Regions from separate parts of the Rhodococcus antarcticus genome, predicted to be linked through region 2. Evidence: predicted binding sites of a transcription regulator. Region 2 holds the regulator's gene; the other holds the start of a gene.
The links. The regulator LexA, encoded in region 2, represses DNA repair genes until DNA is damaged. The targets are predictions, from matches to a motif close to CGAACANNTGTTCG.
Positions count from the first base shown of each region.

Region 1: ruvC (crossover junction endodeoxyribonuclease RuvC) is a predicted target of LexA. The motif match lies at 7,474-7,487, and genes of this name have one in related genera.

Region 1 covers NZ_CP110615.1:1,382,218-1,393,883, reverse strand. The annotation lists gene RHODO2019_RS06680 (ABC transporter substrate-binding protein) at 1-1,638, opposite strand, end outside; gene secF (protein translocase subunit SecF) at 1,644-2,873, opposite strand; gene secD (protein translocase subunit SecD) at 2,876-4,588, opposite strand; gene yajC (preprotein translocase subunit YajC) at 4,757-5,119, opposite strand; gene ruvB (Holliday junction branch migration DNA helicase RuvB) at 5,219-6,229, opposite strand; gene ruvA (Holliday junction branch migration protein RuvA) at 6,268-6,852, opposite strand; gene ruvC (crossover junction endodeoxyribonuclease RuvC) at 6,849-7,424, opposite strand; gene RHODO2019_RS06645 (YebC/PmpR family DNA-binding transcriptional regulator) at 7,605-8,360, opposite strand; gene pdxT (pyridoxal 5'-phosphate synthase glutaminase subunit PdxT) at 8,424-9,053, opposite strand; gene RHODO2019_RS06635 (nucleoside/nucleotide kinase family protein) at 9,420-10,058, shown strand; gene pdxS (pyridoxal 5'-phosphate synthase lyase subunit PdxS) at 10,082-10,930, opposite strand; gene RHODO2019_RS06625 (NUDIX hydrolase) at 11,095-11,666, opposite strand, start outside.
Region 2 covers NZ_CP110615.1:1,078,466-1,090,131, forward strand. The annotation lists gene RHODO2019_RS05310 (L-lactate permease) at 1-956, opposite strand, end outside; gene glcF (glycolate oxidase subunit GlcF) at 1,003-2,343, opposite strand; gene RHODO2019_RS05320 (FAD-binding oxidoreductase) at 2,343-3,458, opposite strand; gene RHODO2019_RS05325 (FAD-linked oxidase C-terminal domain-containing protein) at 3,448-4,932, opposite strand; gene dapF (diaminopimelate epimerase) at 5,207-6,061, shown strand; gene hflX (GTPase HflX) at 6,138-7,688, shown strand; gene RHODO2019_RS05340 (hypothetical protein) at 7,725-8,759, shown strand; gene lexA (transcriptional repressor LexA) at 8,764-9,525, opposite strand; gene RHODO2019_RS05350 (LysM peptidoglycan-binding domain-containing protein) at 9,746-10,219, shown strand; gene nrdR (transcriptional regulator NrdR) at 10,504-10,956, shown strand; gene RHODO2019_RS05360 (vitamin B12-dependent ribonucleotide reductase) at 11,057-11,666, shown strand, end outside.

The DNA of each region.
Region 1 (11,666 bases), 300 kb from region 2:
GACGTTCCACCCGACGCCCACCGCTGCGGGTGTCGGGACCACTCCGGTCACCGCGGCGGTCACCGCGGTGGTGCGCTGCTGCAGGTGCAGCGGCACGGTCGGCAGGTCGGCCCACAGCAGGGCCTCCGCCTCGGTGCACAGTGCCACGCCGTCCTCCACCGAGGTGGTGACGGTCAGCGCGTCGAGCACCTGGTCCACCCGGGCGTCGCTGTAGCCACCGGTGTCGGCCGCCGCGCCGGTCCGCAGCGACGCCCCCCGCACCGCCGGCGAGGTGCTCGCCGGGCTGCTGCCCAGCACCGCGTCCACCGAGCCGGCCCCGAGGTCGGTCGGTGCGCTGCCGGGGCTGCCGGCGTCGGTGACGGTGAAGCCGGCGGGGGCGCAGGCCCGCGCGACCAGCTCCACCGTCCGGGCGCGCACCGGGTCGGGTGCGTGGTACCCGATGCGCACGACCGTCCCGGCTCGACCGAGGCCGGAGACCGTCGCGGCGGCCGCGGCGACGTGCTGGGCGACCACCCGCGGACCGCGCGGGCTGTCCGGCCGCCCGGGCAGGGTCAGCCGGGTGTCCAGGACGGTGGGGCCCGGATCGGTGGGACCCGGATCGGCGGGGGTGACCTGCTGGGCCAGCAGGCCCGCCCGGGGCAGGCACTGGGCGAGGGCGGTGCGCAGGGCCGGGTTCGCGAAGGTGCCCCGCAGGTCCAGCACCAGCTGCTCGGCCGTCGTGGTGGTCCGGGTGGCCACCTGGGCCCCCACCACCGCCCCGAGGGCGCTGACGAGCTCGGGGCTCGACGGGAGGTCGGCCACCTGCACGGCCCCGGAGGCCAGCAGCGCAGCGGGGTCCTGGTCGTCCAGGTGGACCTGCAGCCGGCCCACGCCGGGCGCGGTGCCCCACCAGCGCTCGTTCGCGACCAGGCCCAGGATGCCGTCGGCGCCCAGGGTGTCCACACGGTAGGGACCCAGCGCGGGCAGGAGGGCCTGGTCCAGCGCGCCCGGGGTGAGGTCCCAGCCGGTGCTCCAGAACGTCGCCAGCCTGGCCAGCGCCGCGGTGTGCTGGTCCCGGACGGCCGCCACCACGTCCGCCACCCCGGTGGCCCGCTCGGCCACGTGCGCGGGCATCAGGTCCCCCGCCCCGAACAGGCTGCGCCAGTCCGGGTCCGCCCGGCCGGGGGCGAAGGTGACGGTGGCGGAGCGGTCCCCCGCGGCGCAGGCGACCTCGGCGATGTCCGCGTAGCCCACGGTGCTCGCCGCGGAGAACCCGTTGGCCCCGGAGTGCGCGAGACGGGCGAGGACCAGGTCGGCGCAGCCGGCCGGCACGCCGTCGGACCACACGGCGGCGTCGTCGAAGGTGTAGCGCAGGGTCAGCGGCTCCGGGCTGAGCTCGGTCGCGGTGCCCACGTCGGTGTCGGAGACCGGGGTGCCAGCAGGCCCGGTGTAGCTGAATCCGGGCAGCACCCGGGCGAGCGCCTCCGGTCCGGCGCCGGCGGCCCCCGCCACGGTCGAGGGGTTGTACGTGGTCACCCCGCCCGCCAGGGCGAGCCCGAGGAACGGTCCGGCGTCGTCGGTCGGGGTGGGCCCGGTGGTGCACCCGCCGAGCAGCAGAGCCGTGCCGAGGACACCGCCGAGCGCCCACCGCGCACGCACGGGAGTCAGCGCTTGCGCTTGCCGGTCGGTCGGGCGCCGGGACGTGGCGCGGACGACCGGGGCGCGGACGGGGTGCGGGGTGAGGCCACCGGCCCGGAGGTCGCACCCGCCGTCGCGAGCTCGGGGGGCACGGAGGAGCGCAGCTTCGCGCTCTCCCGTCGCGCCAGCACCCTCTTGGTGTGCACGGCCACCTCGCCGCTGCGCTCCTTCAGCGTCACGAGCAGCGGCGACGCCAGGAAGATCGAGGAGTAGGTCCCCACCAGGATGCCGGTGAGCTGGACCAGCGCGAGGTCCTTCAGGGTGCCGACACCGAGCAGTCCGACGCCCACCACGAGCAGGCCGAGCACGGGCAGCACGGCGATGACGGTGGTGTTGATCGAGCGCATGAAGGTCTGGTTCACGGCGAGGTTGGTCTGCTCGGCGTACGTGCGACGGGTGAGCCCCAGGATGCCGCGGGTGTTCTCCTGCACCTTGTCGAAGACGACCACCGTGTCGTAGAGCGAGAAGCCCAGGATGGTCAACAGCCCGATGACGGTGCCGGGCGTGACCTCGAAGCCGACCAGGGAGTACACCCCCGCGGTGACGACGATGTCGTGGAACAGCGAGACCAGTGCCGCGACGGCCATGTCCCGCTCGAAGCGGATGGCGATGAACACCGTCACCAGCACGAGGAACACGATGAGCGCGATGATCGCCTTGTTGGTGATCTCCCCGCCCCAGGTGGAGCTGACGGCCGAGTCGCTGATGGCGTTGACCGACGCGACCCCGTCGGCGCCGACGGGCTGGAACTCGGTGAACAGCGCCTGCTTGAGGGTCTCCACCTGGCCCTCGGCGAGGTCGACCGAGCGGATCTGGATGGTCGACGAGCCTCCCGAGCCGACGGAGACGACCTGGACCGGGTCCATGCCCAACGCATCGGTGTAGGCCTTCTGCACCTGCTCGGTGGTGGCCGAGCCCGAGGGCAGCGACACCTGCGTGCCACCCTCGAAGTCGATGCCGAGGTTGAACCCACGGGTGAGCAGCGAGACGATCGAGACCAGCAGCAGCACGACCGAGACCACGTAGAAGCGCTTGCGGTGTCCGATGACGTCGAACGCACCGGTGCCCGTGTAGAGCCGGCTGAACACGCTGCCTCGTGCCTCGGTGGAGACGGGCGGTGGACCGGCCGGGCTCTCCGGGGCCTCGTCGGCGACGGTGTCGGCGTCGCTGGGCTCGGGGGCGCTGGTCGTGGCCATGCTCAGGCCTCCTTCGGCTGGGTCGAGGCTGCGGCCGCGGCGGCCCGGCGGTCGGCGGCGATGTGCTGGACCGCGCCGAGACCGGTGAGGCTCGGCTTGGAGAGGACCTTGGAGCGCGAGGCGAGGGCGACGAGCGGGTGCGTCACGAGGAACACGACGACGAGGTCGAGCACCGTGGACACCCCGAGGGTGAAGGCGAAGCCCTTCACCTGCCCGACGGCCAGCAGGTAGAGCACCGCGGCCGCCAGGAAGCTCACCGCGTCGGCGGAGAGGATGGTGCGCCGGGCCCGGATCCAGCCGCGCGGGACGGCGGAGCGGAACGAGCGGCCCTCGCGGACCTCGTCCTTGAGCCGTTCGAAGTAGATGACGAACGAGTCCGCCGTTATGCCGATCGCCACGATGAGACCGGCGATGCCCGACAGGTCGAGGGTGAAGCCGATGTAGCGGCCCAGCAGCACCATCACGGCGTAGACGATGGCGAAGGAGAGCACCAGCGAGAGCGCGGTGAGGATGCCCAGCAGGCGGTAGTAGGCCAGGCAGTAGACCAGCACCAGGATCAGGCCGATGCCGCCGGCGAGCAGCCCGGCCTCGAGCGAGGCGGCACCCAGGCTGGCCGACACCGTCTGCGCCTCGGACTGGGTGAAGGACAGCGGCAGCGAGCCGTACTTCAGCGACTCGGCGAGCGAGGACGCCTGGGACTGGGAGAAGCTGCCGGTGATCAGCGTGGGGTTCGTGGTGATCGCGCCGTTGATCGTGGGCGCGCTGACGACCTTGGCGTCGAGCACGAAGGCCGACTGCCTGCCGACGTTCGCGGCGGTGTAGGTCGACCAGACGTTGAGCCCGTCGCTGTTCAGGCTGAGCCGCACGTCGTAGCCGACGCCGCCCTGGGCCACCCCGCTCGTGGCGTCGCTGATCGCCTGGCCGTCGAGGAAGCTCTTGTCGAGCACGTACTTCGCAGCACCGTTCTGGTCGCAGGTGACCAGTGGCAGCGCCGGGTCGTCGTTGCCGAGCAGCGGGTCCGGCGCAGCGCAGTCCAGGGCGGCGAGCGCGGCCTGCTGCGTCGCCGGGTCGGTGCTCTGCCGGGTGGCCTTGGCCTGCGCGATCGCCGCCGCCTGCTGCTCGGCCGTGGTCTGGGTGGCGGGGTCGGGAGTGGGCGAGGCCGGGGCGGTCGTCGGTGCGGCCGGGTCGGTCGTCGGGGCCTGGGCGGGCAGGACCCGGCCCTGGGGCGCGGGCGTGCTGGTGGCCGGGGCCGCCGGGGCCGGGGGGGCCACCGGGTCCGTCGTGGTCGCCGGGGCCGTGCCTGCCGCGGGGGCGGGCACCGCTGCGGCTGCCGCCGGCACCGGCCTGCCGATCACCCCGCGGAAGGAGAGCTTCGCGGTCTGGCCGAGGCTGCGCGCCTGCGAGCTGTTGTCGCCGGGAACGGTGATGACGAGGTTGCTGCCGTCGATGACGACCTCGGAGCCCGAGACCCCGATGCCGTTGACCCGCGTCTCGATGATCTGCCGGGCGAGGTCGAGGTTCTGCTGGCTGGGCGCCTGACCGTCCGGGGTCGTGGCGGTCAGCGTGACCCGTGTACCGCCCTGCAGGTCGATGCCCAGCTTCGGCTTGGGTGAGCCCCCACCGGTGAAGAACACCAGGGCGTAGAGGCCCACCACGATGACCGCGAAGATCGACAGGTAGCGCGCGGGCCGGACCTGCCCTGCCTGGGGTGCCACGATCCGTCGTTCTCCTCGCCTGGGTGCTGCTGGTCACGTGCTCGGGCTGGGTGTGCTCAGGGGTGGGGGTGCGCTCGCGCTCGTGGCTTGACGCCTCCGCACGGCCGACCGGCGTCGGCGCCCGTCCGGTTCGCCCGGAGAGGCACCGTACCCGCCCGGTCGGTCCGGTCAGTCCTTGCGCAGGCTCGGCGCGGCCGGCTCGTAGGCCTCGACGGCGGGCTGGTCCTCGACCTGGTCGTCCTCCAGGTCCTCGTCCTCGACCTCGTCCTCGCTGGCGTCGACGGTGACCCGGGACCGGATGGCCAGGCGGTTCCAGGTGGTGACGACCCCGGGGGCGACCTCGAGGTCCACCGTGTCCTCGTCGAGGTCGACGATGGTTCCGTGCAGACCGGAGGTCGTCATCACCTCGTCGCCCGCGGTCAGCGCGTCCTGCATGTCGGAGACGGCCTTGGCCTCCTTCTTCTGCCGGCGGCTGGCCATGTACATGATGCCCAGGAAGGCCACGAGGAGGATGGGGAGCAAGGCGTTCATCGGTGGATCGGTCCTGTCGTCGGGTCGCGCACCGGCGACCCGGCACGGGACCCCAGTGTGCCACCCGTCACCGACTGCTCTCCCGGAGCGGCCGACGGGTCAGTCGAAGAGGACCGCCTGGCCCGCTCCGGTGACCGCGTCCGGTGGGGGCACGAGGCCCAGGTGGGTCCACGCCGCGGCCGTCGCCACCCGGCCCCGCGGGGTGCGGGCCAGCATCCCGGCACGCACCAGGAACGGCTCGCAGACCTCCTCGACCGTCGCCGGTTCCTCCCCCACGGCCACGGCCAAGGTGGACACGCCGACGGGGCCGCCACCGAAGCTGCGCACGAGCGCGCCGAGCACGGCCTTGTCGAGCCGGTCGAGCCCGAGCTCGTCCACGTCGTAGACGGCGAGCGCCGCGCGCGCGGTGGAGCGGTCGACGGTGCCGTTCCCGCGCACCTCGGCGAAGTCGCGCACGCGACGCAGGAGTCGGTTCGCGATGCGCGGTGTCCCCCGTGAGCGGCCCGCGATCTCCACCGCCCCCTCGGGGCGCAGGTCCACCCCGAGGATGCGGGCCGAGCGGGCCAGCACGAGCTGGAGGTCGGCGGGCTCGTAGAACTCCATGTGCGCGGTGAACCCGAAGCGGTCGCGCAGCGGTCCGGTGAGCGCTCCGGACCGGGTGGTCGCTCCCACCAGGGTGAAGGGGGCGACCTCGAGGGGGATCGACGTGGCCCCGGGGCCCTTGCCCACCACCACGTCGACCCGGAAGTCCTCCATGGCCAGGTAGAGCATCTCCTCGGCCGGGCGGGCGATGCGGTGGATCTCGTCGATGAACAGGACGTCGCCCTCGACGAGGTTGCTGAGCATGGCCGCGAGATCGCCGGCGCGCTCCAGGGCCGGGCCCGAGGTGAGCCGAAGCGCCGTCCCCAGCTCGGCCGCGATGATCATGGCCAGGCTGGTCTTGCCGAGCCCGGGCGGACCGGAGAGCAGGACGTGGTCGGGTGGCGTGCCGCGCCGCTGGGCCCCGGTGAGCACCAGCTGCAGCTGCTCGCGGACGCGGTGCTGGCCGATGAACTCGCTCAGGTCCTTGGGCCGCAGGCTGGACTCGACGTCGCGGTCCTCGGCGACCATGGCCGCGGTGAGGGCGTCGTCGGACCCGGGCTCCTCGCTCACCGGCGGGCCCCCAGGCTCGACAGGGCGGCGCGCAGCGCGGCCGCGGTGCTCGCGGCGGGATCGGCGGTGAGCACGGCGTCGGTCGCCGACTCGGCCTGCTTGCCGCCGAAGCCGAGCCCGACCAGGGCGTCGACCACCTGGTCTCGCACCGCACCGCCCGCGGAGGGGGTCGGGGCACCGACGGCCTCGACCTTGTCCCGCAGCTCGACGACCATCCGCTCGGCGCCGCGCTTGCCGATGCCGGGCACCTGCATGAGCGTGGTGAGGTTGCCGTCGGCCAGCGCCCCGCGCAGCACGTCGGGTTCCAGCACGGCCAGCACGGCCATGGCCAGGCGCGGCCCCACGCCGGAGACGGTCTGCAGCAGCGTGAACATCGCGCGCTGCTCGGCGTCGGCGAAGCCGTACAGGGTGAGGGAGTCCTCGCGGACCACGAGCGTGGTGTCCAAGCGGGCCTCGCTCCCCCGGCGGAGGGTGGCCAGCGTGGCGGGGGTGGCGAGCACGGCCAGACCCACCCCACCGACCTCGACGACGGCGTGGTCGAGCGCCACCTGCAGCACCTCGCCGCGGACCGAGCTGATCACCGCCCGCTCCGGCTGGTCCGCGCGGCGAGCGCGAGGCGGGCCCTGTACGCCCGCTGGGCCTCCGCGGCAGCCGCCTCTGCCTGCGCCATCCGGGCGATCATGGGGGCCCGCCAGCAGTGGCAGATGGCCAGGGCCAGGGCGTCGGCGGCGTCGGCCGGCGTCGGGGCGACGGCGAGCCCGAGCAGCCGGGTGACCATGACGGTGACCTGCGCCTTGCCGGCCGTGCCGCTGCCGGTCACCGCGGCCTTGACCTCGCTCGGGGTGTGGAAGCTGACGGGGATGCCCCGTCGTGCGGCGGCAAGGGCGACGACTCCCCCCGCCTGCGCCGTGCCCATGGCGGTGCGCACGTTGTGCTGGCTGAACACCCGCTCCACGGCCACCACGTCCGGGCGGTGCGCGTCGAGCCACTCCTCGGCGGCGTCGGAGATGCGCAGCAGCCGCCGGGAGAGCTCGAGGTCCGGGGGGGTGCGGACGACGTCCACGGCCACCGGGCTCACCTCTCGCCCACGACCGGACTGCACGACGCCGAAACCGCAGCGGGTGAGCCCCGGGTCCACGCCGAGCACACGCAAGCCCTGCACCCGCACGCCCGCACCTCCACGCTCGACCGACCCGCAGACCCGAACTGACGTTCGAACCCTAGCGGCGCGGGTGCAGACCACCGGCGCACGACACGCGTGGGCACGTCTGCACGTACCCCGAACAGCAGCCGGACGGTCTTCCACCGCCACCAACCCACGGGCGGTCGGGACTCAGTCGTCCTCGAGCTCGGCGAGCACCTCGTCGGATAGGTCCACGTTGGAGTAGACGTTCTGCACGTCGTCGGAGTCCTCGAGGGCGTCGACGAGCTTGAGCACCTTCCGGGCGCCGTCGGCGTCCACGGCCACGCTCATCGACGGCTGGAAGCTCGCGTCGGCGGAGTCGTAGTCGATCCCCGCCTCCTGCAGCGCCGTGCGCACGGCCACCAGGTCGGTCGGCTCGCTGATGATCTCGAAGGTGTCGCCGTTGTCGTTGACCTCCTCCGCGCCCGCCTCGAGCACGGCCATCAGCAGGTCGTCCTCGCTGAGCTCGCCCTTCTCCAGGGTGACGACGCCCTTGCGGGCGAACAGGTAGGCCACCGAGCCCGGGTCGGCCAGGTTGCCGCCGTTGCGCGTCATTGCGGTGCGCACCTCGCCCGCGGCCCGGTTCTTGTTGTCGGTCAGGCACTCCACCAACATCGCGACGCCACCGGGCCCGTAGCCCTCGTACACGATCGTCTGGTAGTCGGCCCCGCCCGCCTCCTCACCGGCACCACGCTTGCGCGCACGCTCGATGTTGTCGTTGGGGACGGAGGTCTTCTTCGCCTTCTGGATGGCGTCGAACAGCGTCGGGTTGCCGACGGGGTCGCCCCCGCCCGTGCGCGCAGCCACCTCGATGTTCTTGACGAGCTTGGCGAACGACTTGCCGCGGCGTGCGTCGATCACGGCCTTCTTGTGCTTCGTGGTCGCCCACTTGGAGTGGCCGCTCATCGGCGCGCGCCCCTTCCGGTCAGGTGCTCGGGACAGTGCGGCGATCCTAACCGGCGGAGCCGGTCAACCCATGTCACCGTCGGCGGACTCCCGCACCATCCGCAGGAACAGCTCGTGAACCCGGCCATCGCCGGTCACCTCGGGGTGGAAGGAGGTGGCCAGCACCGATCCCTGGCGGACGGCCACCACCCGCCCGTCGGCGGCCCCGTGTCCCGGGGGCACCCGCGCCAGCACCTGCACGCCGTCGCCCACCCGTTCCACCCACGGCGCCCGGATGAACACCGCGCGCACCGGGGGGCCTACGACGCCCACCACGTCGAGATCGGTCTCGAACGAGTCGACCTGCCGGCCGAAGGCGTTGCGGCGGACGGTGACGTCGAGACCCCCCACCCCCACCGCGTCGGCCCGGGTGTCCAGCACCTCGCGGGCCAGCAGGATCATCCCGGCGCAGGAACCGTAGGTGGGCAGCCCCGACGCGATGCGCTCGCGCAGCGGCTCGAGCAGCTCGAAGGTGCGCAGCAGCCGACTCATGGTGGTCGACTCACCGCCCGGCAGCACCACTGCGTGCACCGCGGCGAGCTCCGCCTCCCGGCGGACCGGCACCGGATCGGCCCCCGCGCGGGCCAGCGCGACGAGGTGCTCGCGGACGTCGCCCTGCAGCGCGAGCACTCCCACCACGGGCCGTCCGGTCACGGGGGCGAACTGTAGGCGGCCCCCGCGGGGTCAGGTCCACCGGCGCAGGTGCCGATGGTCAGTCGTGCCGCTCGCCGGGGGCGCGGGGCGACGGGAGGTGCCCGACGCGGCCGAGCTGGAGTCGGCCGCCCCGCGCTTGGCCCGGCCGGGTGGTGGACCGCGGCGCCCCCGAGCTGCGCGCCACCCCGCTGGTCGAGCGGGTGACGGCCTGCCTGCGTGCCACCCCGGAGCAGATCACGGCTGGCCTGGAACTCGTGGACCTCGACGTGGCAGTCGGTGCGAGGGTCGCGGTGGCGGCGAGCGCCGCCGCATACGTCCCCCGGGCGCGATGTCGTGCGGGAGCGGCGGCTGCACCACGATGGACCGGTGAGCGCCCCCACCTACCGACCGCTGAGCACGGCGGCCCTGGCCGACGAGCTCGCGGCCCGGTGCCGGGCCGCGCGGACGGTCCCGGACGCGCTGCGGGTCGCGGTGGACGGCGCCGACGGGGCGCAGCCCGGTGTGCTGGCCGACGCGGTGGCTGAGCGCCTGCGTGCCGAGGGCACCCCCTGCGCACGGGTGTCGCTCGCCGACTGGCTGCGTCCCGCCTCGCTGCGCCTGGAGCACGGTCGAGCCGACGAGGAGAGCTACCGCAGCGGGTGGTTCGACCTGGCCGCGCTCGAGCGCGAGGTGCTCGGCCCCCTGGGCCCCGGCGGCAGCGGCCGGTGGCTACCCACCCTGTGGGACGCCGAGCGTGACCGGGCCACCCGCGCCGAGCGGCGCACCGCCGCCCCGGGCACCGTGCTGCTGGTGGACGGACCCCTGCTGCTCGGCCGCGGGCTGCCCTTCGAGCTCACCGTGCACGTGCACGTGTCGGAGGCAGCACTGCTGCGCCGCACCCCGGAGGGCCTCCGCTGGACGGTGCCGGCCGTGCTCGGGCACGAGGAGGAGGTGGGCACCGATGAGCTGGCCGACGTGCTCGTCCGTGCCGAGCACGCCGACCGGCCCGCGCTGCGCACCGGCTAGCGGTCACGGGCGCAGCGCCGGGCTCACCAGCCGCGGCTGGAGAGCCGGTGGTCGACCGGCAGCTGCTCGACGTTGATGCCGACCATGGCCTCGCCGAGCCCGCGGGAGACCTTGGCGACCATGTCGGCGTCGTCGAAGAAGGTGGTGGCCTTGACGACGGCCTCGGCACGCTGCGCCGGGTTGCCGGACTTGAAGATGCCCGAGCCCACGAACACGCCGTCGGCGCCGAGCTGCATCATCATCGCGGCGTCCGCCGGGGTGGCGATGCCGCCGGCGGTGAACAGGGTGACGGGCAGGCGGCCGGCCGTGGCCACCTCGACGACGAGGTCGTACGGGGCCTGGAGGTCCTTGGCCGCGACGTAGAGCTCGTCGGGGCTGAGCGAGGTCAGCCGACGGATCTCCGCGGAGATGGTGCGCATGTGCATCGTGGCGTTGGACACGTCGCCGGTGCCGGCCTCACCCTTGGACCGGATCATCGCCGCACCCTCGTTGATGCGGCGCAGCGCCTCGCCGAGGTTGGTCGCGCCGCAGACGAACGGCACGGTGAAGCGCCACTTGTCGATGTGGTGGGCGTAGTCGGCGGGGGTGAGCACCTCGGACTCGTCGATGTAGTCCACGCCGAGGCTCTGCAGCACCTGGGCCTCGACGAAGTGACCGATGCGGGCCTTGGCCATCACGGGGATGCTCACGGCCGCCTGGATGGCGTCGATCATGTCCGGGTCGCTCATCCGGGACACGCCGCCCTCGGCGCGGATGTCGGCGGGCACGCGCTCCAGGGCCATCACGGCGACGGCGCCGGCGTCCTCGGCGATCCGGGCCTGCTCGACGTTGACGACGTCCATGATCACGCCGCCCTTGAGCATCTCGGCCATGCCGCGCTTGACGCGGGCGGTGCCGGTACCGGCTGCGGCGGTGCTGCTGGAGGTCTCGGGGGTGCTCACGGTGTCTCCTGCTGTTCGTGCCGCGTGGGAGCGGCTCTCGGGTCTGCCCGTGATCGTAGGCCGGACACCGCGAGACGCACGCCGGGCGGAACCGATCAGGGGATGCTGCGCGGCAGCGGAGCCGGGGAGTCGACCGGCGAGGTGACGAGCGCCACGGCCTCGGCCAGCAGCGCGTCCAGCCCGGGGGGGTAGACGCGCTCCCCCGCGGCCTCCAGCGTGCGCACGTCCTCCGGTCCGCACCAGCGGGCGTCGCTGAGGGTGCGCCGCTCCAGCTCGGTGTGCCCCGCCCCGTCCGGGGTGAACGCCGACACGGCGGCCGCGAAGTACGTCTCCTCGGCCTCGATCGTGTCGCCGTCGAAGACGAAGATCGACCGGCGCCACCACAGCGGACCGCGCAGCACGGACTCCTCCAGGGCCAGCCCGGTCTCCTCGGTGACCTCGCGCACCCCCGCCGCCCTGGCGTCCTCGCCCGGCTCGGTGCCTCCCCCGGTGGTGAACCAGAAGTGCGCCCCGGGACGGGTGGGCTCGCTCCCGCGCAGCAGCAGCACCCGACCGGTCGGGTCCAGCAGGAGCACCCGGCTCGACGGTCGACGCCGCGGACCGCCCGAGTCCACGGGTGGCCGCTCGGCGATCTCGAAGTAGGCGGGCAGCCGGGCGGTGCCACCGA
Region 2 (11,666 bases):
GCGTAGGCCCGCAGCACGTTCGCGCGGGTCTCCGGCAGGACGTCGGTGCGCGTGCTGGTGGTGACGCCCCCTGCAACGGGCAGGCCACCATCGGCGGCGTCCTCCGCGGCGGCTGCGGCCCTCGCGTGCTCGACGGTGTACGGCTCCGACGGGCTCCACACCCGCAGCACCGCGACCACGGCGCCGGCCGAGAACAGGGCTGCGACGATGTCGGTGAGCGGCACGGACAGGAAGTTCGACGCGAGGTACTGCGTGATGGCGAAGGTGAACCCACAGGCCAGCGTGGCCGGCAGGGTGGCGCGGACGCCGCGCTTGCCGTCGACCAGGAACACCAGCACCAGCGGCACGAACACCGCGAGCACCGGGGTCTGCCGACCGGTCATGGCGCCGAGGTCGGCCACGGACAACCCGCTCGTGGTGGACAGCGCCGTGATCGGCGCGGCGAGCGCACCGAAGGCCACGGGAGCGGTGTTCGCGACCAGGGCCACGACGGCCGACTTCATGGGGCTCAGACCCAGCGCGATGAGCATCACCGAGGTGATGGCGACCGGGGTGCCGAAGCCGGCGAGGGCTTCCAGCAGGGCACCGAAGCAGAAGGCGATGATCACGGCCTGGATGCGCTGGTCGGAGCTGACCCGGGCGAAGCTGCGCTGCAGGACGTCGAAGTGACCGGTCTCGACGGTCATGTTGTAGACCCAGATCGCGTTGATGACGATCCACAGGATGGGGAAGAACCCGAAGACGGCGCCGAGGGTTCCGGACAGCAGGGCCTGACCCACGGGCATCGAGTAGACCGCGACGGCGACCACCAGCGACACCACTAGCGCCACCAGCGACGCCTTCCACGCCGTCATCCGCAGGACGCCGAGCAGGATGAACAGCACGAGCAGGGGTAGCGCGGCGACCAGGGCGGTCAGCCCCAGCGAACCGAAGTGCTCGAGAACTTGGGTGTACACGGGTGCTCCTCGTCGTTGAGTGTCGTGCGGCCGGCGTCCTCGTCGCTCAGGCCAGCGGCACGCCCCGGATGGACGCGTCGAGGACCTCGACGGTGTGCGCGAGCCGGATCCGCCCGCCCGCCCGCTCGGTGGCGGTGGCGATCTGCATGAGGCAACCGGGGTTGGCGGTGATGAGCAGCTCGGCCCCGGTGGCGAGGACGTTGGCCGCCTTGCGGTCCCCGAGCTCGTCGGCCGGTCCGGGGTTGAGGATGTTGTAGACGCCCGCGGAGCCGCAGCACAGGCTGGCGTCGGCGATCTCGCGGACCTCGAGGCCGGGGATGGCCGCGAGCAGCTCGCGCGGCTGGCTGCGGATGCCCTGGGCGTGCGCGAGGTGACAGGCGTCGTGGTACGCGGCGACGGCGTCCACCGGGTGCCTCGGTGCCACCGTCCCGAGCTCGACCAGGATCTCGGAGACGTCGCGGACCTTGGCGGTGAAGGCCTGCGCGCGCTCGGCGTAGGTCGGGTCGTCGCGCAGGAGGTGGGCGTAGTCCTTCATCTGCGATCCGCAGCCGGCCGCGTTGACCACGACGTGGTCGACCCCGGCCGCGTCGAAGGTGTCGATCAGCGCCCGGGCGAAGGCCAGCCCCTCCTCCTCGCGGCCCATGTGCTCGCTCAGCGCCCCGCAGCAGCCCTGGGCCCTCGGGGTGATGACGTCGCAGCCCTCGGCTGACAGGACCCGCGCGGTGGCGGCGTTGACCCCCGGGAAGAAGGCGCTCTGCACGCAGCCGGTGAGCATCCCGACCACGGCGCGCCGCTCACCCGTGGCCGCGGTGCGCACGGGGATGTCCTCCCGCTTGGACAGGGTCGGCGCGAGGGACTCCATCACCCGCAGCTGCGGGGCGATCCGCTCGAGCAGCCCGGATCGGCGCAGCAGCCGCGAGAGCGGGGTGGCCTGGTACAGGCGCAGCGGGCCGCGCAGCAGGTTCAGCCGCTTCGGGTAGGGGAACAGGCGGAAGATCGCCTCGCGCAGCAGCCGCTCGCTGCGGGGGCGTTCGTGGTGGCGCTCCACCTGGGCGCGGGTGGCCCCGATGAGCTTGTCGTACTGCACGCCCGAGGGGCACGAGGTGACGCACGCCATGCAGCCGAGGCAGGCGTCGAAGTGCCCGACCATGGTGTCGGTCATCGGGGCCCCCTCGAGCCCGGTCTTCATGAGGTGGATGCGCCCGCGCGGGGAGTCCATCTCCTCGCCCCACAGCGCGTAGGTGGGACAGCTGGGCAGGCAGAAGCCGCAGTGCACGCAGTCGTCGACGAGCTCTTCCGACGGCGGGTGGTGGTGGTCGAAGGCAGACCCGGTGTTCTCGGGAGGCTGGTGGCCCACCGCAGGTAGGCCCAGGTTCACGTCGGTCATCAGATGTCTCCCAGCAGGCGCCCGGGCGCCAGGGTGTGTGTCGGGTCGAACTCGTCCTTCACCCGACGCATGAGGGTGAGCAGGGCGGGGTCGCCGGGACCCCGCACGTCGAGGTCGTGTCCGGCGGGGGCGCGCAGCACGGTGGCCGTGCCGTGGTGGCGGGCGGCGACCGCGCGGGCGGCGGCGAGCACGTCCGACGCGCGGTCGAGGTCGCACCCGACCCGGAGCACGCCGACGGCGGAGCCGGTCACGGTGGTGCCGGTGAGCGCGGACAGCACGTCGGTGAGCGCTGCCGGGGAGTGCGTCACGGCCAGCAGCACCGGCTCGTCGGGCCAGGTGCCCCAGCCCGCAGGCTCGGCATCGGTGGCCGTGCCCCCGGTGAGGGTGGCCACGAGGCCGGCCCGCGTCTCGATGCCGGCGGCCACGCCGTCGACCTGGACGGCGACCTGGTACCCGTCGCCGCTGCTGCGGACCTCGATGGCCGTGGGTGCCGTCTGCGAGCTGCGGACGGCGGCGAACGCACGGCCGGCGCCCTCGGCGTCCAGCCCGTCGGCCACGACCCAGCGGGTGGACTCGGGCAACGGGTGCAGCCGGAACCACGCGTCGGTTATGACGCCCAGCGTGCCGCGGGAGCCCGTGTACAGCTTGCCCAGGTCGTAGCCGGCCACGTTCTTCACGACCTTGCCGCCGGAGTGCGTGACGGCGCCGTCCGAGCGCACCGACGTGGTGCCGATCACGAGGTCGCGCACGGTGCCGTACAGGTAGCGCCCGGGCCCGGAGAGGTCGCCGGCGAGCAGCCCACCCACGGTCACGCCGTCCACGGGTGCGCTCAGCGCGAGGTGCTGACCGGCGCCGGCGACCGCGGCCTGCAGGTCGCTGAGCAGGGTGCCCGCCTGCACGTGCACCACGAGGTCGCCAGCCGAGTGCTCGAGCACGCCGTCGAGGCCCCGCAGGCTGAGCACCTCGTCGGTGTCCGGTCCCGGCAGCCAGTCCACCGTGGACCGGTTGCCGACCGGGAGCACCGTGCGCCCGGCCGACGAGGCCGCGCGCAGCACGTCGCACACCTCGTCCACGGTGGTGGCCGCGTGCTGCACCGGCACGGACTCAGAAGGCATCGGCGAGACCTGCCTGCACGAGCGGGTGGGCCTCGGTCCGCCGACCCGGCACCTCGCCGCACAGACGCGGCGTCGGGAACACCTTGCCGGGGTTGGACAGCCCCTTCGGGTCGAAGGCGCACCGCACGCGCTGCATGGTGTCGAGGTCGTCCTCGGTGAACATCTTGGGCATGTGCTTCGCCTTGTCCGAGCCCACGCCGTGCTCGCCGGTGATGGAGCCGCCGTGGCTCAGGCAGAGGTCGAGGATCCCGCCGGAGACCTCCTCCGCCCGCTGGGCCTCGCCCTCGACACCGTCGTCGAAGAGCACCAGCGGGTGCAGGTTGCCGTCCCCGGCGTGGAACACGTTGGCCACCCGCACGCCGGCCGCGTCGGCCAGCTCGCCCATGGCGCTGAGCACCTCGGCCAGCTTGGTCCGGGGGATGACGCCGTCCTGGACGATGTAGTCGGGGCTGATCCGGCCCACGGCGGCGAACGCGGACTTGCGGCCCTTCCAGATCAGCGCGCGCTGGGCGTCGTCGGCGGCCACCCGGATCTCGAAGGATCCGTTGTCGCGGCAGTGCTGCTGCACGGCGGCGAAGGTGTGCTCCACCTCGGCGACCGGCCCGTCCAGCTCGACCACCAGCACCGCGCCCGCCCCATCGGGGTAGCCGCAGTGCGTGGCCGCCTCGGCCGCCTCGATGGCCAGGGCGTCCATCAGCTCTATGGCCGCGGGCACCACGCCGGAGCCGATGATGGCGCTCACCGCCGCACCCGCGGCGTCCGTGCTCCGGAAGCCGGCGAGCAGCGTCTGCACCGTCTCGGGCTTGCGCAGCAGGCGGACGACGACCTTGGTGGTGATGCCGAGGGTGCCCTCGCTGCCCACGAACGCGCCCAGCAGGTCGTAGCCGGGGGTGTCCCGGGTGCGACCACCGAAGGTCACGAGCTCGCCGTCCGGGGTCACCACCTCCACCCCCAGCACGTGGTTGGTGGTGAAGCCGTACTTCAAACAGTGCGCGCCCCCGGAGTTCTCGGCCACGTTGCCGCCCACCGAGCACACCTGCTGGCTCGACGGGTCCGGCGCGAAGTACCAGCCCTGCACCGCCGCCGCCTTGGTGACGTCCAGGTTGATCACCCCGGGCTCGACGACGGCGAGCTCGTTGGCCACGTCCACCTCGAGGATCCGTCGCATCTGGCTCGTCACCACCAGGACGCCGTCGGCGTGCGGCAGCGCCCCGCCGGAGAGCCCGGTGCCCGACCCCCGCGCCACGAACGGCACGCCGAGCTCGTGGCACACCCGCACCACGTGCTGCACCTGCGCCGCCGTCTGCGGCAGCACCACCACGGCGGGGGTGACCCGGTAGTGGGCCAACCCGTCGCACTGGTACGTGCTCAGCCGGGTGGGGTCGGTGATGATGGATCCCGGGGCGAGCTGCTCCGCGAAGCGGTGGGCGAGCTGCGCAGCCGGGACGGGGGGAGCCAGAACGGCGCTGTCCATGACGGTCTCCTGGTGGGTCAGTGCATCCGGGCGTGGGCGGGCACGGAGGGGGTCTCCGGGAGCTCCCGGCCCGGCGCAACCACGACCGCGACCGCGACCGCGGCCGGCAGCTGCAGTGCCATCAGAACTCCTCCCGTCTCGTGCATGTTTCGCATCGTGGAACTGGCGGACCTCTGAGTGAAAACGTAGTGCTCCCGGCGTGACCTGCACAACAGGTCCGGGCAGTGTGCGCCGCCGGACCGACAGGACGGGAACGAACGGTCGCCCGCCTAGCATGGGATCCGTGGACGACGTGGGGTTCGTGAAGGGGCACGGCACGGAGAACGACTTCGTGCTGCTCACCGACCCCGACGGCGAGCTCGACCTGACCCCGGCCCGGGTGCGGGCGCTGTGCGACCGCCACCGCGGGCTCGGCGCCGACGGCGTGCTCCGGGTCGTCCGGGCCGGCGCGCTCGGCGAGGCGGTCGCCGAGGGCATCGCGCCGCAGGACTGGTTCATGGACTACCGCAACGGCGACGGCTCGGTCGCGGAGATGTGCGGCAACGGGGTCCGGGTCTTCGCCCACCACCTGCACGCCGCCGGCCTCGAGGTCCGCACCGGGTTCGTCATCGGCAGCCGGGCGGGCGCACGACCGGTGATCGTGCACGCTGCCGGTGCGGTGGGCGACGTCATCGTCGAGATGGGGCCGGCCCGCGAGGGCGGCACCAGCACGGCGACCGTGGGCGGGCGGCACGTCGAGGGTGTGGTGGTCGACGTCGGCAACCCGCACCTGGCCTGCGTGGTGGACGACGTCGCGGGCCTCGACCTCACGAGCCGGCCGGAGTTCGACCACGACGTCTTCCCGCACGGGGTCAACGTCGAGCTGCTGACCCCCCTGGTGGACGGGGCGGTGGACATGCGGGTGCACGAGCGCGGGGTGGGGGAGACCCGCTCCTGCGGGACCGGGACCGTGGCCGCGGCGCTGGCGGCCCTGCACCACGACGGACGCAGCACCGGTGAGGTGCGGGTCCACGTGCCCGGCGGCGAGGTCCTCGTCCGCATCGGGGGTGGACGGAGCTCGCTGCGCGGTCCGTCGGTGCTCGTGGCCCGCGGCGTCCTGGACGCCGCGTGGTGGGCCGCCCAGGTCTGACGCGTCCACCCCCCGCGTCCGCCCATGGAGTAATGACGTGCGCACCTGGAGCGGTGCGTGGGACCATGGAACGCACATGACGAACTCTGCGACGCGGTCCGACCACCACGAGCCCGACCGCCACCCCGACACCGACCTGCCCGAGAGCGCACGGGCGGAGGTCTACCTCGACGACCTGCTGCTCGACGGCCTGCCCGCCGGTCCCGCCCCGCGAGGCACGGCCGACGACCCGTCCACCGGGGACATGCAGCTCGAGGAGCGGACGTCGCTGCGCCGTGTCTCCGGGCTGTCCACCGAGCTCGCCGACGTCACCGAGGTGGAGTACCGCCAGCTCCGTCTGGAGCGGGTGGTGCTCGTCGGCGTGTGGACCAGCGGCACCAGCGCCGAGGCCGACGCCAGCATGGCCGAGCTGGCCGCGCTCGCGGAGACCGCCGGGTCCGAGGTGCTCGAGGGCCTCGTGCAGCGCCGCAGCACCCCGGACGCCTCCACCTACATCGGATCAGGCAAGGCCAAGGAGCTGCGCGACGTCGTGGCGGCAACCGGTGCGGACACCGTGATCTGCGACGGCGAGCTCACCCCGGCCCAGCTCACGGCGCTGGAGAAGGTCGTCAAGGTCAAGGTCGTCGACCGCACGGCGCTGATCCTGGACATCTTCGCCCAGCACGCCACGTCCCGTGAGGGCAAGGCGCAGGTCGAGCTGGCCCAGATGCAGTACATGCTCCCGCGGCTTCGCGGCTGGGGTGAGTCGCTGTCCCGGCAGGCCGGTGGAGGCACCGGTGGTGGCTCGACCGGCGGCGTGGGCACCCGTGGTCCCGGGGAGACGAAGATCGAGACCGACCGTCGACGGATCCGGTCCCGCACCTCCAAGCTCCGCAAGGAGATCGCAGGGATGCGGCAGGCCCGGGAGACCAAGCGCGACAGCCGCCGCCGCAACGAGGTCCCCTCCGTGGCCATCGCGGGGTACACCAACGCCGGCAAGTCCAGCCTGCTGAACGCCCTGACCGGGGCCGGCGTGCTCGTGCAGGACGCGCTGTTCGCCACCCTGGACCCCACCACCCGTCGCGCCGAGCTGCCCGACGGTCGCGAGTACGTCCTCACCGACACGGTGGGGTTCGTGCGCCACCTGCCCACCCAGCTCGTCGAGGCCTTCCGCTCCACCCTGGAGGAGGTGGCGCAGGCGGACCTGCTCGTGCACGTGGTGGACGGGGCCGATCCGTTCCCCGAGGCGCAGGTGGCTGCCGTCCGCCAGGTCCTGGTCGAGATCGCCGACGAGCGCAGCACCACCCTGCCGCCCGAGCTGCTCGTGGTGAACAAGATCGACACGGCCGACCCGGTGATGCTGACCCACCTGCGCAACCTCATGCCTGACGCGGTGTTCGTCTCCGCGCACACCGGGGAGGGTGTCGCCGCGCTGCAGGCCCGGCTCGTGGACCTGCTGCCGCACCCGGAGATCGACGCCGAGGTGCTGCTGCCCTACCAGCGGGGTGACCTGGTGGCCCGGGTGCACTCCGAGGGTGAGGTGCTCAGCGAGGAGCACACCCCCGAGGGAACCCGTCTGCACGCCCGGGTGCGGGGTGACCTGGGCGCGGTGCTGGCGCCGTTCGCGGTGGCGGCCACGCCCGCCTGACGCCTGCCCGCCGGGCCACCTGGAAGACTGCCGGACATGCTGCTGCCCGCCCTGCTGCTCGCGCCTGCGCTGCTGCTGACCGTCTCGACGGTGGGCCCTCCCACCCCCGGCACGCTGTGCACGCCGTCCGACGCACGGCTGGCGGAGCTCTCGGCGCTGGGTGTCCGTGCGGGGACGGTGCTCGCGACCGGGGACGGCGACGTCACCGAGGTGCTGGCGCTCGACCCGGCGAGCTGCGCGGTGACGGGGACCCTCGACGTGGGGCTCGACCTGCGTGACGTCGAGGACCTGGCGGTGGCCGCCGACGGGACGGTGTGGCTGGCCGACACCGGGGACAACCGCAGGACCCGCGACACGGTCGCCCTCGTCTCGGTGGGTGAGGCAGGGGTGCCGTCGGGCCTGCACCGGCTCAGCTACCCCGACGGCCCGCACGACGCCGAGGCCCTGCTCCTGCAGCGCGACGGACGGCCGGTGGTGGTGACCAAGGCCGTCTCCGGCACTGCAGGGGTGTACGCGCCGGACGTCCCGGTCGACCGGCTGGCCGAGCCGGGCCCGACCCCGATGGCCCGGGTGGGACAGGTGCGCATCGCCGCGACCGACACCCCCGGCGGGCCGGTGGGTTCGCTCGGGTCGGTGCTCGTCACCGGAGGAGCGGTGAGCACCGACGGGACGGTGGCGGCGCTGCGGACCTACACCGACGCCTACCTGTGGTCGGTGCCCGACGGAGACGTGGTGGATGCGCTGGCCAGCGACCCGGTGCGCGTGCCGCTGGCCGGCGAGCCGCAGGGCGAGGCGGTCGCGTTCACCGCGGACGGTGCGCTGCTGAGCGGATCGGAAGGCCCGGCTGGAGTGCTGCCGGCGATCCGGACCGTCGTGGGCGCGACGGGGCTCGCGGTGGTCGCGCCCGCCCAGACCCCCGGGGCCACCACGCCCCCGGCGAGCGACCAGCCCGCCCCGGCGAGCGACGGGAGCGGGCTGGAGCGGTGGCAGGCCGCGGTGATCGCCGTGGTGGTCGCCGGTGCCGTGGTGTGGCTGGTGGGCCGGCTGCGCAGGGCGGGCCGTCGCCGGTAGCTGCTCAGAGCTTGCGCATCACCGTGACGACCTTGCCGAGGATCGTCGCCTCGTTGCCCGGGATGGGGGTGAACGCGGGGTTGTGCGGCATCAGCCAGACGTGGCCGTCGCGGCGCTTGAACGTCTTGACCGTGGCCTCGCCGTCGATCATGGCCGCCACCACGTCCCCGTTCTCGGCCACGTTCTGCTGGCGCACCACCACCCAGTCACCGTCACAGATGGCCGCGTCGACCATGGACTCGCCGACGACCCGCAGCAGGAACAACGAGCCCTCGCCCACCAGCTCCCGGGGCAGCGGGAAGACGTCCTCCACGGCCTGCTCGGCCAGGATCGGCCCACCGGCCGCGATGCGCCCCAGCACGGGCACGAAGGTGGGCGTGGGCATCGAGTCGTGGCGGGCGGCCTCGTCCGGCTGGGCGTCCCCGCTCTCGACCTGCGCCGCGAGCGCGGCCGCGGCCAGGTCCTCCGGGGTGCGCACGTCCACGGCGCGGGGACGGTTGGGATCGCGCCGCAGGAGCCCCTTGCGCTCGAGGGCCTTGAGCTGGTGGGACACCGAGGAGGTGGACGTGAGGCCCACCGCGTCGCCGATCTCCCGGACGCTCGGCGGGTAGCCGCGCAGCTCGACCGACTCGCGGATGACCTCGAGCACCCGCCGCTGCCGGGAGGTGAGCCCACCGGCGACGGAGGTGACCTCGGCGGCGGCCGGAGCACCGGCCGCTCCGCCGACGTCCGCCGGGCCTGGCTGCTGGCTGTCCTTGCTGCTCATGGTGTGACGCCTCCTGCTCTGCGGTCCTGCGCCGACGCGGTTCCGACGGTGCCGAACGTAGCGGGGGAGGGGTTCCCGTTCAAACACCTGTTCGATCGACACGCCGACAGATCTCGTTTTTGTCGGACCGTCCTGGTAGACATCGCCCAGACGTTCGATCGAACGGGTGTTCGAGATGTGCGCCCGCACTGGATCGGGTGACCGACCGACGGAGGATGACATGACTGTTCTCGCTGACACCACACCGCTGGGCACCGGCGGCTGGACGCAGGGCTCGAGCGAGGCGCCACCGGTGCGGCGGCGGGCCGTCCCGCGGCAGCAGGCGCTGCGGCGCCCCGGCGGGCGGCCGCTGTCCTACTCCGGCGCTCCGGCCCCCGTCCGTGTGTCCCGTGCGCCGCACGCGCCCACGCGCGTGCAAGTGCGCCGGCGCCGCCTGGCGGCGTGGGTGGCGATCTCGGTGCTCGGCGTGGCGGCGGTGGCCGGGCTCGTCGCGCTGCGCTCGGCGGGGGCCGACGCCGTTCCGGTGGCCACCTCGGTGGTCCAGGTGCGGGCGGGGGAGAGCCTGTCCGAGCTCGCCGGCCGGGTCGCTCCGGGTGCGCCGACGTACGCGGTCGTGGAGCGCATCGTGTCGCTGAACGGGTTGTCGGGTGCCGTGGTCCGGCCGGGTGAGTCGCTGGTCGTGCCCGTCCGCTGATCACGACGTCGGCTGGTCACGTCCGCGGTCCCGCCCCGGCGTGCCCGGCGACCGCTGCCTCGACACGCTCGGGTACCTGCGGGAACGCGGTTTCCCTGCGTGTCACTTGCGCGGAGTCTTGGGTGCGCCTACCGTCCGGACCACAACATCTAGTGCTTACACCGTTGTAGTTCATCCACAGGTTGGGTCCGGTTGTCCACCGGAACTCACAGGCGCACGGGGAGTTGTTCACCGCACGGTCCACAGGGCCGGTGGACAACCTCGACTCGAGAGGGGGTCCGGACGTGCACTGCCCGTTCTGCCGGCACCCCGACTCCCGGGTCGTGGACTCCCGCGAGGCCGACGAGGGCCAGGCCATCCGCCGCCGCCGGTCGTGCCCCGAGTGCAGCCGCAGGTTCACCACGGTGGAGACCGCCGTGCTGGCCGTCGTCAAGCGCAGCGGGGTGACCGAGCCGTTCAGCCGCGACAAGGTCGTCCGCGGCGTCCGACGCGCGTGCCAGGGAAGGCCCGTCGACGACCACGCGCTCTACCTGTTGGCGCAGCAGGTCGAGGAGCAGGTGCGAGCCGGTGGTTCCGCCGAGATCCCCAGCCACGACGTCGGCCTGGCCATCCTCGGGCCGCTGCAGGACCTCGACGAGGTCGCCTACCTGAGGTTCGCCTCCGTCTACCGCTCCTTCACCTCCGCCGAGGACTTCGAGAAGGAGATCAGCCAGCTCCGTCACCACCAGTCCGGCTGAAACCGGACCCGCACGTCGCTCGACCCGCACGTCGCTCGAACCGCACGTCGCTCGAACCGCACCGCCGTCCCCGCAGCACACCAGGAAGAGGAACCACTCGATGACCGAGACCGTCGGAGCCGACACGGCCAGCAGCTCCTCCACCCGAGGGCACGGCGAGACCGCCGAGTCCGGCCGCAAGCTCGGCCTGCGCGTCGAGCGGATCTACACCACCGAGGGCGTGCACCCCTACGACGAGGTGACCTGGGCGCGACGTGACGTGGTCATGACCAACTGGCGCGACGGCACGGTGAACTTCGAGCAGCGCGGGGTGGAGTTCCCCGAGTCGTGGTCTCTCAACGCCGTCAACATCGTCACCAGCAAGTACTTCCGTGGGGCGGCCGGGTCCGACACGCGCGAGCAGAGCCTGCGCCAGCTGCTGGACCGGGTGGTCACCTCCTACACCGCGGCGGGCCTGGACAACGGCTACTTCGCCAGCGAGACGGACGCGGAGATCTTCTCCCACGAGCTCACCTGGATGCTGCTCCACCAGGTGTTCAGCTTCAACTCTCCCGTCTGGTTCAACGTCGGGACGCCGTCCCCGCAGCAGGTCAGCGCCTGCTTCATCCTCGCGGTCGACGACACGATGGACTCGATCCTCAACTGGTACAAGGAGGAGGGGCTGATCTTCAAGGGCGGCTCGGGCGCGGGGCTCAACCTCTCGCGCATCC